2 regions of the uncultured Pigmentiphaga sp. genome follow, and region 1 is predicted to be linked to the other one. Evidence: predicted binding sites of a transcription regulator. Region 1 holds the regulator's gene; the other holds the start of a gene.
What was found. Region 1 encodes HrcA, which represses chaperone genes, less so after heat shock. Its sites were predicted from a motif close to TTAGCACTCNNNNNNNNNGAGTGCTAA; they were not measured.
Positions count from the first base shown of each region.

Region 2: rpoH (RNA polymerase sigma factor RpoH) is a predicted target of HrcA. The motif match lies at 2,853-2,879, and genes of this name have one in related genera.

Region 1 is NZ_CALFCW010000069.1:81,878-87,648, forward strand. It holds gene recN (DNA repair protein RecN) at 1-1,378, opposite strand, end outside; gene Q0319_RS16545 (NAD kinase) at 1,411-2,307, opposite strand; gene hrcA (heat-inducible transcriptional repressor HrcA) at 2,410-3,414, shown strand; gene hemH (ferrochelatase) at 3,448-4,539, shown strand; gene Q0319_RS16560 (S4 domain-containing protein) at 4,517-4,903, shown strand; gene grpE (nucleotide exchange factor GrpE) at 5,068-5,646, shown strand; gene dnaK (molecular chaperone DnaK) at 5,759-5,771, shown strand, end outside.
Region 2 is NZ_CALFCW010000048.1:41,925-47,695, reverse strand. It holds gene cyoE (heme o synthase) at 32-901, shown strand; gene Q0319_RS13050 (SCO family protein) at 978-1,580, shown strand; gene rpoH (RNA polymerase sigma factor RpoH) at 1,915-2,826, opposite strand; gene Q0319_RS13040 (hypothetical protein) at 3,095-3,823, shown strand; gene Q0319_RS13035 (glutamate synthase-related protein) at 4,001-5,771, shown strand, end outside.

The sequences.
Region 1 (5,771 bases):
CGCCTATGCCGGTGTCCACCTCGTCGAATATCAGGGTCGGCACCCGGGCAGCGCGGCTGGCGATGACCGACAGCGCAAGCGAGATCCGCGCCAGCTCTCCGCCCGAGGCCACTTTGGAGAGGGGGCGCGGCGTCGTGCCGGCATGGCCCGCCACCCGGAATTCGATGGCATCGTTGCCCGCAGGACCCGGGTCCGACGGTTCCACGGCGACTTCGAACTTGCCGCCGCCCATCGCCAGGGCCTGCATGGCCTGTGTCACGGCCTTGCCGAGCGATGCGGCCGCCTTGCGGCGGGCCCGGCTCAGTTTGGCGGCGGCCTCCTCGTAGGCAGCCTTCGCGTTGGCGGCTCTCTTGCGCAGGGCTTCGACGTCTTCGGCGTCTTTCAGCGTGTCGAGTTGCGCCAGCAGCGCGGCATGCTGCGCCGCCAGCTGCTCGGGCTGGAGCCGGAACTTGCGGGCCGTGTCGAACACTGCCTGCAGGCGGGCCTCGACCTCGGCCAGGCGCTGCGGATCGAGTTCGAGCCGGGAGAGATAGCCGTTCAGGTCGGAGACCGCCTCCTGCAGCGCGATGCGGGCCGATTCCAAGGCTTCGGCGACCGGCGCGAGCGCGGCGTCGTGCGTCGCGAGCTGGGCGATGCGCTGGGCCGCGGCGGCCAGGCGGGAATGGGCGGAATCGTCGTCTTCATCGAGCGCCGCGATGGCCTGGCTGGCGCCGTCTATCAGGGCCTGGGCATGGGCCAGCCGCTTGTGTTCGGCCTGGAGTTCGTCCCATTCACCGGGCTTGAGCGCCAGGCGGCCCAGTTCGTCCGCCTGCCACTGCAGGCGCTCGCGCTCCTGGGCCAGCATGGCGGCGTTCCGCTCGACTTCCTCCAGCTTGCGTTCCAGTTCGCGCCAGGCTTTCCAGGCCTCGGCCACCGCGCGGCGCATGTCGCCGTGCCCGCCGTGGTCGTCGAGCATGTCGCGCTGGAAATGCGGCTTGAGCAGGCTCTGGTGGGCGTGCTGGCCGTGGATGTCGACCAGCCGCTCGCCCAACTCGCGCAACTGGGTGAGGGTGGCAGGCACGCCGTTGATGTAGCCCCGGCTGCGGCCCTGGGCGTCGACCACGCGGCGTAGCACCAGGCTTTCGGTATCCAGCTCGCGCTCGGCCAGCCAGTCGCGCAGCGATGCGGGTACGTCGAATACCGCGCTGACTTCGGCGCGGCTCGCGCCTTCCCGCAGCACCGAGGCGTCGGCCCGTTCGCCCAGGGCCAGGGCCAGGGCGTCGATCAGGATGGATTTGCCCGCGCCAGTCTCGCCAGAAAAAACGGTGAAGCCCGGGCCGAATTCGACTTCGGTGTGGTCGACGATCACGAAATCGCTGATGTGCAGGGCGCGCAGCATACGGATGAAGCCGGAAGAGGGACGGGGCAGGGTTAGTCGATTGCAGTGCCCGAGATCTGGTTCCAGTGCAGCTTGCGCCGCAAGGTGGAAAAATAACTGTATCCGGCCGGATGCAGGAAGCGGATCGTATGTTCGGCGCGTCTCACCAGGACGCGATCGCCTTCCTGGAGCGAGGACCAGCTTTGCATGTCGAAGTGGACGCTCGCGCTTTCGTCCCGGCCGCCCGGGGAGCGCGTCAGCGTGATTTCGATGGTGCAGTCGTCCGGGATGGCGATGGGCCGGTTCGAGAGGGCCTGCGGGGCCACCGGCACCAGCACCAGCCCGCGCAGGGCCGGGTGCAGGATGGGGCCGTTGGCCGAGAGCGCGTAGGCCGTCGAGCCGGTGGGCGTGGCGATGATGAGCCCGTCGGCGCGCTGCTTCGACATATATAGGCCGTCGACCTGCACCGTGACTTCCACCATGCCGCCCAGCCCGGCCCGGCTCAGGACCACGTCGTTCAGCGCCAATGCCGAGACCAGCGTGGTATCGCCGCGGATCACGCTGGAGGCGAGCAGGGTGCGGGTCTCGGATTCGTATTCGCCGTTCAGCATGCCTGCCACGGCGGTACAGGCGTCTTCGAGCGGGATGTCGGTGATGAAGCCGAGCCGGCCATGGTTGATGCCTACGACGGGCACGTCCCAGGGCGCCAGCTGGCGCGCCACGCCGAGCATGGTGCCGTCCCCGCCCATGACAATGGCGAGCGAGGCGCGCTGCCCGATCTCTTCCACGGTTGCGGCAGGATATTCATCGACGCCGATGTTGGCAGCGGTGTCTTTTTCGAACAAGACCTCGCGGCCGGCCTCGCGCAGCATCTGCGCGACGGCGCGCAGCGGGGCGGCAATGCCGGTGTCGTGATATTTGCCAACCAGGGCGACGATGGGAAAATGCATGCGTCCATTATATGGGCGGAAGAATGCGGCATTGAACAAAATCCGTCCCGTTCCGGCCGTTTCGACGGGGACGGCGCACACCCTACGGGGTAAAATAGGCTTATGGACGATCGCGCACGTGCGTTGTTGAAAGCTCTCATCGAGCGTTACATTAGTGACGGACAGCCTGTCGGCTCGCGTACGCTTTCCAAGGTCTTCGACCTCTCTCCGGCCACCATCCGCAACGTGATGGCCGACCTCGAAGAGCATGGCTTGATCCACAGCCCGCACACGTCGGCCGGGCGGGTGCCCACGCCGCGCGGCTACCGCATGTTCGTGGATTCGCTGCTTACCGTGCAGCCGTACGAGGTGTCGGAGGCGTCCCATATCCAGAACATGCTGCCTTCGGCGGAACCGCAGCGCGTCATCGCGGCGGCCGCCTCGCTGCTGTCCAACCTCACGCATTTCGCCGGCGTGGTCATGGCGCCCAAGCGCAGCCAAGTCTTCCGCCAGATCGAATTCATCCGGCTTTCGGAGCGGCGCGTCCTGCTGATCATCGTGACGCCCGAAGGCGACGTGCAGAACCGCATCCTGTCGGTGCAGCGCGATTACTCGTCGTCGGAGCTCACTGAGGCCGCTAATTTCTTCAACCAGCATTTCAGCGGCAAGTCCTTCGACGACGCCCGGCAATTGCTGCAGAAAGAGCTGAGCCGGCTGCGGGACGACATCTCCAAGCTCATGGCGCAGGCGGTGGATGCCAGCGTCGAGGCGGCAAGCGAAAACGAAGGCGTGGTGATTTCCGGCGAGCTGAACCTGCTTGGCGTCTCGGACCTGGCCTCCGACATGGACAAGCTGCGCAAGATGTTCGAGCTCTTCGAGAAAAAGACGGACCTCATGCAGCTTTTCGACATGTCCAGCCGCGCCCAGGGGGTGCAGATCTACATCGGCGGGGATTCCCAGCTGGTGCCGATGGAAGAAGTCAGCATCATTACCGCCCCCTACGGCGTGGACGGCAAGGTCGTCGGGACGGTAGGGGTGATCGGCCCGACGCGAATGTCGTATGAGCGCGTCATTCCCATCGTCGACATTACGGCCCGCCTGTTGTCGAACGCCTTGAGCCATTGCTAACCCTCGCCTGCGCGACACACCGGAAAGCCTTTCATGCGCTTCCTTCCCGAGCCCTCGGCGCCAGCCGGCCACCCTACCCGTACCGGCTTGCTCCTGGTCAACCTGGGCTCGCCGGACGCGCCCGCCCCGGCCGCGGTGCGCCGCTACCTGGCCGAATTCCTCTCGGATCCGCGCGTGGTCGAACTCCCGCGCTTCCTCTGGCTGCCCATCCTGTACGGCATCGTCCTGACCTTGCGCCCCCGGGAGGCGGCACGGCGCTATGCCTCGATATGGATGCCCGAAGGCTCTCCGCTAATGGTGTGGAGCCGGCGCCAGGGCGAGCGGCTGCGGGGCGAGCTCTCGGGCCGGGGCCTGGACGTGGAGGTGGCGCTTGCCATGCGCTACGGGATTCCGTCGCTGGCCGACGGCATCGGCGCCCTGCGTGCCGCGGGGTGCGAGCGCATCCTCGTACTGCCGCTTTATCCGCAATATGCGGCCAGCACCACGGCTGCGGTCGTCGACGGGGTGGGCGCGCGCCTTGCCTGCCTGCGCAACGTGCCCGAAATCCGCTACGTGCGGGACTTCCATGACGATCCCGGCTACATCGGCGCCATGGCCTCCCGCATCCGCGAATTTTGGGAACGGGAGGGGCGGGGGCAGAAGCTGGTGTTGAGTTTCCATGGCGTGCCCAAGCGCTGCGCGGAGCTCGGAGACCCTTACCACGACCAGTGCCTGCGCACCGGCCGCCTGCTGGCCGAGGAGCTTGGGCTGGCCGCCGGGGAGGCAGAGGTGACGTTCCAGAGCCGCTTCGGCGCCGCCGAATGGCTGCAGCCGTATACCGAACCCAGGCTCAAGGAGTTGGCCCAGGCCGGCGTGGCCGACGTGGACGTGTTCTGCCCGGGCTTCGTCGCCGACTGCATCGAAACCTTGGAAGAGATCGCGGTGCAGGCCAAAGAGGCTTTCGTCGCCGCCGGCGGACGCCAGCTCCGCTACATTCCCGCCCTGAACGACTTCGGTCCCTGGGTCGCTGCCCTGGCCGACTTGGCGGAACGGCACCTGCAGGGTTGGGTGGGGCGAAGGCCCGGGCGGCCTCTTGACCGTGCAATGCATGCACAGGATGGAAATGGAAGAACTACGAATCGATAAGTGGCTTTGGGCGGCCCGGTTTTATAAGACCCGGTCGCTCGCCCAGGCGGCCGTCGAGGCGGGGCAGGTCAAAGTGGGCGGGGATCGGGTCAAGCCGTCCCGGTCCGTGCGGCCCGGGGACATCCTGCAGATCCGCGCGGGCGAGCAGGACTGGGAAGTCCTGGTGCGGGGCTTGTCTGCGCAGCGGGGGCCGGCGGTATTCGCCCGCACGCTCTACGACGAGACGCCGCAAGGGCTCAAGCGCCGGCTCGAAGCGCTGGAGCTGCGCAAGCAGAATGTCGATCCGTCCGCCCACATCAAGGGCCGCCCCACCAAGCACGACCGGCGCCAGCTCGAAAAACTCAAATCCTTTTCGCCGCACTGAGCGGGAGCCGCCACGTTTGCGCGCGGGGCAGGAGGGCTCCCGCGCGGGCGGGGTTTTTTCGCTTGAGGGTATATTCCCCCTCTTGAAATAGGGGCGTTCATCCCCACCTTGCGCATAGTATCTCAACAAGTCCCTGATTTAATTGGTTTTTTATGGAGGCATCAATGTCGGCTGAGCAAAAGCCTGGCGACCAACCCATTCCGGAACCGGATCAGCCCGTGACGGATGCTGCGACGCAGCAAACCCAAGACCCGGTCCAGGAGCCCGCGCAGGAGGATCCGGTCGCCGAGCTGCAAGCCCAATTGGCCGCTGCCCAGGCGCAGGCCAAGGAGCATTACGATGCCATGCTGCGGGCGGTGGCCGAGGCCGACAACGTGCGGCGTCGCGCCCAGGAGGAAGTGGCCAAGGCGCAGAAGTTCGGCATCGAGTCCTTTGCCGAGAGCCTGCTGCCGGTCAGGGACAGTCTGGAGGCCGCGCTGGCCCAGGAAAACCAGTCCCTGGAGTCCCTGCGCGAAGGCGTGGAAGTGACGCTCAAGCAGCTGACCGGCGCGTTCGAGCGCAACAAGCTGATGGAGATCGCTCCCGTCCCCGGGGACAAATTCAACCCCCATCACCATCAGGCCATCGCCTCGGTGCCGTCGGATGAGCCGGCCAATACCATCGTCCAGACGCTGCAAAAGGGTTACATGATCGTGGATCGGGTGCTGCGCCCGGCGTTGGTGACGGTCGCTGCGCCGAAGTGAGGTATGCGGGTCCGCCGCGATTGAACGATGTCATCGCAGGCATTGAAATCACGAAGAATCCCCCAATTTATTCACCAGTCAAGAAAATTCTCCGATTTTCAGGAATAGGATCATGGGCAAAATCA
Region 2 (5,771 bases), on a different contig from region 1:
GGTTACGGGTTTTTCCATGGATGGTGTCAGGGTGTCTACCGTCGGTCTGCGTCTTCGGCAATATTGGGTGCTCACCAAACCCAGGGTGACGCAGCTGGCCGTGTTCTGCGCGGTGATCGGCATGTTTCTGGCGACGCCCACGGTACCGCCCTGGCGTACCGTGATCGCGGCGACGATCGGCATATGGCTGCTCGCGGCGGCTGCGTTCGCCATCAATTGCCTGATCGAAGAGCAGGTCGACGCCCGGATGGCGCGGACGGCGCACCGGCCCACGGCCCGGGGCGACATCGGCGCCCTGCAGATCATCGTGATGTCAGGCGTGGTAGGCGGGTTGGGCATGCTGGTGCTCTATACCCTCGTCAACCCGCTTACCATGTGGCTGACCTTCTTCACCTTCGTCGGCTACGCCATCATCTATACCGTCATCCTGAAGCCGCGCACGCCGCAGAACATCGTCATCGGCGGGCTGTCGGGCGCCATGCCTCCTGCGCTGGGGTGGGCGGCGGTGGCCAATAGCGTGCCGGCCGAGGCCTGGCTGCTGGTGCTGATCATCTTCATCTGGACGCCGCCGCATTTCTGGGCGTTGGCCCTTTATCGCAAGAAAGACTACGAGAACGCCGGCCTGCCCATGCTGCCGGTCACCCACGGCCAGCAAATCACGCGGCTGCACATCCTGCTGTATTCGGTGGCCCTGTTCGCGACGACGCTGCTGCCTTTCGTCATCCGCATGAGCGGGGTGGTTTACCTCGCATGCGCCGTGGCCTTGGGCGCGGTCTTCGTCGGGTACGCGTGGAAGCTTTACCGAGCGTACAGCGATGAGCTGGCGCGCAAGCTGTTCAAGTTTTCTGTCCTATACCTGGCCCTGTTGTTTGCGGCGCTGCTGGTCGATCACTGGGTGTAAGGAGCCTTACGGCGCCCATGTGTGCCCGTCCCGTCGCCGGCGTGGCGGCGGATGGGTTTTTCTCCAAAGGTTCGCGATGGTTGCCGATTTTTCCGTTTTTCGACGATTTTTCCTGCGCGCCGGCGTCGCCGCCGTGGCTTCGTTGGCGCTCGCCGCTTGTGAAAAAGCACCCTCGTTCCATAGCACCGACGTCAGCGGCGCAGACCTTGGTGCCGATTTGTCGCTGCCCGATTTCGACGGCCGTCCCCGTGCCCTCCAGGACTTCAAAGGCAAGGTACTGGTGGTGTTCTTCGGCTTCGTGCAGTGCCCCGACGTGTGTCCCACGACGCTGGCCGACCTGGCGCAGGTGAAGGCGCAGCTCGGTCCGGACGGGGATCGTCTGCAGGTCGTGTTCGTCACGGTCGACCCGGAGCGCGACACGCCGGAAATCCTGAAGGCGTATGTGACCCAGTTCGACCCCAGCTTCTTGGGCCTGCGGGGCGATCCCGAGGCTACCGCCCGCGTGGCCAAATCCTTCCGCGTGTTCTATGCCAAGGTGCCCGGCAAGGAACCCGGCTCCTACACCATGGACCATACCGCGGGCATCTACATCTATGACCCGGAAGGCCGGCTGCGCCTTTTGGCCCGCCACAATACCGGCGTGGACGCGCTCGCGAGCGATATCAAGCAATTGTTGTGAGGATAAAAAAACGGGACACCGTGAGGTGTCCCGTCAACCTATCCGCCTCAGATGGGGGAGGGAGGAGAAAAACGAGGCGGATGCATCGGTTGGTATCGGCGAGGCCGACAGGAATGCCGACGGCGGGGGGAGCCCGGCATTCCGACACGCAAGGCGTTGCACCAAGCGCGTCCCACCTGATGGTTAGGCTAGGCTGGGCGCTGGAAGTTCAATGCGTGCGGCGTATTGTCGGTAAATTTCCGCCAGATGCGTAACGGAATGTGACGCGCCTGGCGGCGGCCAAAAAAAGGCGGCTAGGCATAGGCCCGCCGCCCCGGGGTGCCGCAATGCGCGGTCAGGCGTAGGCGGCGAGGGCCCCCCGCATCTTGGTCATCGCGCGTGCTTCGATCTGGCGGATCCGTTCTGCCGAGACGCCGAACTCGTCGGCCAACTCCTGCAGGGTCGCACCGCCTTCGTCCTTCAGCCACCGTGCTTCGATGATGCGGCGGGAGCGTTCGTCCAAGCTTTCCAGCGCCTGTTGCAGGCCGTGGCCGTGTAGTTCGTCACGGCGGCGCTCTTCCAGGATGGTGCTCGGCTCGTGCTGGCCTTCATCCGACAGGTAAGCAATCGGCGCGAACTCCGCTTCGCTGTCATCGGTCCGGGCTTCGAGCGCCATGTCCTGGCCGGAGAGCCGGACTTCCATTTCCGCCACGTCTTGCGGCCGAACGTTCAGGCTGGTGGCGATTTCTTCCACCTGCTCGGGCGTCAGGGCGTGGTTGTCCGATTTCAGGCTGCGCAGGTTGAAGAAAAGCTTGCGCTGGGCCTTGGTGGTCGCCACCTTGACCAAGCGCCAGTTCTTGAGGATGTATTCATGGATCTCAGCCTTGATCCAGTGAATCGCAAACGACACCAGCCGCACCCCGCGGGTGGGGTCGAAGCGCTTGACGGCCTTCATCAAGCCGACGTTGCCCTCTTGGATGAGGTCGGCATGTGGCAGCCCGTAGCCCAGGTACTGCCGGGCAATGGCCACGACCAGGCGCAGGTGCGACAGCACCAGTTCGCGGGCGGCGTTCAGATCCTGCTTTTGTTGGTAGCGCTGGGCCAGCTCGTATTCCTGCTCGGCGGTGAGCACCGGCAGGCGGTTGACGGCGCCGATATAAGCTTCGATCGTACCAAGCGCGCCGGGGTTGGCGATGGCGAGCGCCAGCGCACCGGGGCCGCTTGTGGCGGGCACGAGAGCGTTGGACTGATTCGACGAACGTTTCATAAACGGCTTACCTCCATATCTGAAGGTTAGCACTCTGGGCTAAAGAGTGCTAATCGGTCTTTTTGATCGCGTCGATTGACGGGGTTGATGACGCTGCAGTGCAGCAGGCCGGACGGCGCCCAGGCGAAGCGTTCAAGTGTCGCGCCCGGCGCCGGGCCCCGACGCGACCCAATCGTGATCTCCATGCTGCATAGACCGCGAAATCGGCGTATCGTTCGCGGAAATCCAGCAATTCCCATCCCCGCGCGTAATGCGTCCCTAATTTAATATGGCCCGCCTTCCCCGTTTGTATGCCCCTGACCTTCCCCACCTGGCCCAGGCCCGGTTCGCCGTGCCGTTGTCGGCGGGGGGTGAGGGCGGGGCCATGTTGGATCAAGTCATTGCTTGGCTGACCGGCGATGCGCGCCATTACAGCGTGGCACTCCATGGGTGGACGCTCACTTTCGACCAACTTGTGATCCTGGCGACACCTTCGGGGCCGAACGGGATCTCCAGCCTGATCCAGTCGCTTGGGCGCCGGCTGGCGGCGAGGCTCCAGATTGGGCGGGTGTTCGCCGGGCGCTTCCGGTCCACCCTGGTCGAGCCCGGCGCCTGGGTGCTGCCCAGCCTCGTCTGGCTCGAAACCATTCCAGTGCGGCAGGGGCTGGCGGCTGACGCCGAGCTTTGGCGCTGGTCCTCGGCGCCCGCCCACATGGGGGCCGCCCCGGCCGGGGCGTTGCAGGACCATATGGATTATTGGAGGTGCGGCAATACGCCGTTTGATCGCCAGGCCAACTATCGTGCCCTGGTGCTGGAGGGGCTGCCGGGGGCCAAGATGGCCCAGATCGAACAGGCCCTCTACGGCCAATGGGCATTGGGCGGGCTGGCGTTCGTGCAGGGCCTGGCGGGCATCAGTAGCCGTCGGCCGGTCGCCGGCAAGCGCGGTCGGCCCCGCAAGCAGCCCGCGGACCGCGGACGTGGCGCAGATCCGCACGATAGTGGTGCGTCCCCAATTTAATTTTGCTGTTTCGGGCCCCTAAAAATAATTGGGGACGCTCCCCTTTTTATTTTTCTTGCGCAGGGTGGTGCGCCGCAGTATTGTCAGGAACCCGCGGCGTGCCTGCGTGCGCGCGCCGCCATTTCGATGTCCCAGTACCCGGGTTCGTCCTCGGCGAATCCCCCAGCGGAGCGCACCATGCCCCAATCCAGCCAGGAACTCCATTCGGCCCCGGCGCCGCAAACGGCCGTCATCGACGCCTCCCGCATCGGCCTGCCCGCGCCTGGCCAAGCGCCCAAGGCCCAGGGCTTGTACAACCCGGCCAACGAACACGACGCCTGTGGCGTGGGCTTCGTCGCCCACATCAAGGGCAAAAAGAGCCACTCCATCATCCAGCAAGGCCTCAAGATCCTCGAGAACCTGGACCACCGCGGCGCGGTGGGGGCCGATCCGCTGATGGGCGACGGGGCCGGCATCCTGATCCAGATCCCCGACCAGCTCTACCGTGAGGAAATGGCGGCCCAGGGCGTCGAGCTGCCCGCGCCTGGCGAGTATGGCGTCGCCATGGTTTTCCTGCCGCAGGAGATGGGCTCGCGCCTCGCCTGTGAGGCCGAACTGGAGCGCGCCGTGCGCGCCGAAGGGCAGGTCGTGCTGGGCTGGCGCGACGTGCCCATCGACAAAGACATGCCGATGTCGCCCAAGGTCAAGCAGATGGAGCCGGTCATCCGCCAGCTTTTCATCGGCCGCAGTGGCGACGTCATGGTGCCGGACGCCCTGGAGCGCAAGCTGTACGTCATCCGCAAGATGGCTTCGCACGCGATCCAGAAGATGCAGCTCAAGCACGGCAAGGAATATTTCGTCCCGTCCATTTCCACCCGCACGGTGGTCTACAAGGGCCTGCTGCTGGCCGACCAGGTCGGCCGCTACTATCGCGACCTGGCAGACCCCCGCGCCGTGACGGCGCTGGCGCTGGTGCACCAGCGCTTCTCCACCAACACCTTCCCGGCCTGGCCGCTGGCCCATCCGTACCGCCTCATCGCCCACAACGGCGAGATCAACACGGTCAAGGGCAACTTCAACTGGCTGCGCGCGCGCGAAGGCGTGATGCAGTCGCCGGTGCTGGGCGAGGATCTCAAGAAGCTGTACCCCATCGTCTACGAAGGGCAGTCCGATACGGCCACCTTCGACAACTGCCTCGAGCTGCTGGTCATGGCGGGCTACCCCATCGCGCACGCGATGATGATGATGATCCCCGAGGCGTGGGAGCAGCACGCCGAGATGGACGAAGCCCGCCGCGCCTTCTATGAATATCACGCCGCCATGATGGAGCCGTGGGACGGCCCGGCGGCCATCGCCTTCACCGACGGCCGCCAGATTGGCGCCACGCTCGACCGCAACGGCCTGCGGCCGGCACGCTACATCGTCACTGACGACGATCTCGTCATCATGGCGTCGGAATCCGGCGTACTGCCCGTTCCCCAGAGCAAGATCGTCAAGAAATGGCGCCTGCAGCCGGGCAAGATGTTCCTCATCGACCTGGAACTGGGCCGCATCATCGACGACAAGGAGCTCAAGGATCAGCTCGCCAACAGCAAGCCTTACCGCCAGTGGATCGAGCGCATCCGCATCAAGCTCGATACGCTGCCCGAGCCGGCGAAGGAAGAAATCGAGGAAAGCCGTTCCCCAGTGCCCATGCTGGACCGCCAGCAGGCCTTTGGCTGGACGCAGGAAGACTATAAGTTCATCCTTCGGCCCATGGCCACGCTTGGCGAGGAGGCCACGGGCTCCATGGGCAACGACGCGCCGCTGGCCGTGTTGTCCAACAAGAACAAGAGCCTTTACAACTACTTCCGGCAGCTCTTCGCCCAGGTGACCAACCCGCCGATCGACCCGATCCGCGAGAATCTGGTCATGTCCCTGGTGTCGTTCATCGGGCCCAAGCCCAACCTGCTGGACATCAACAACGTCA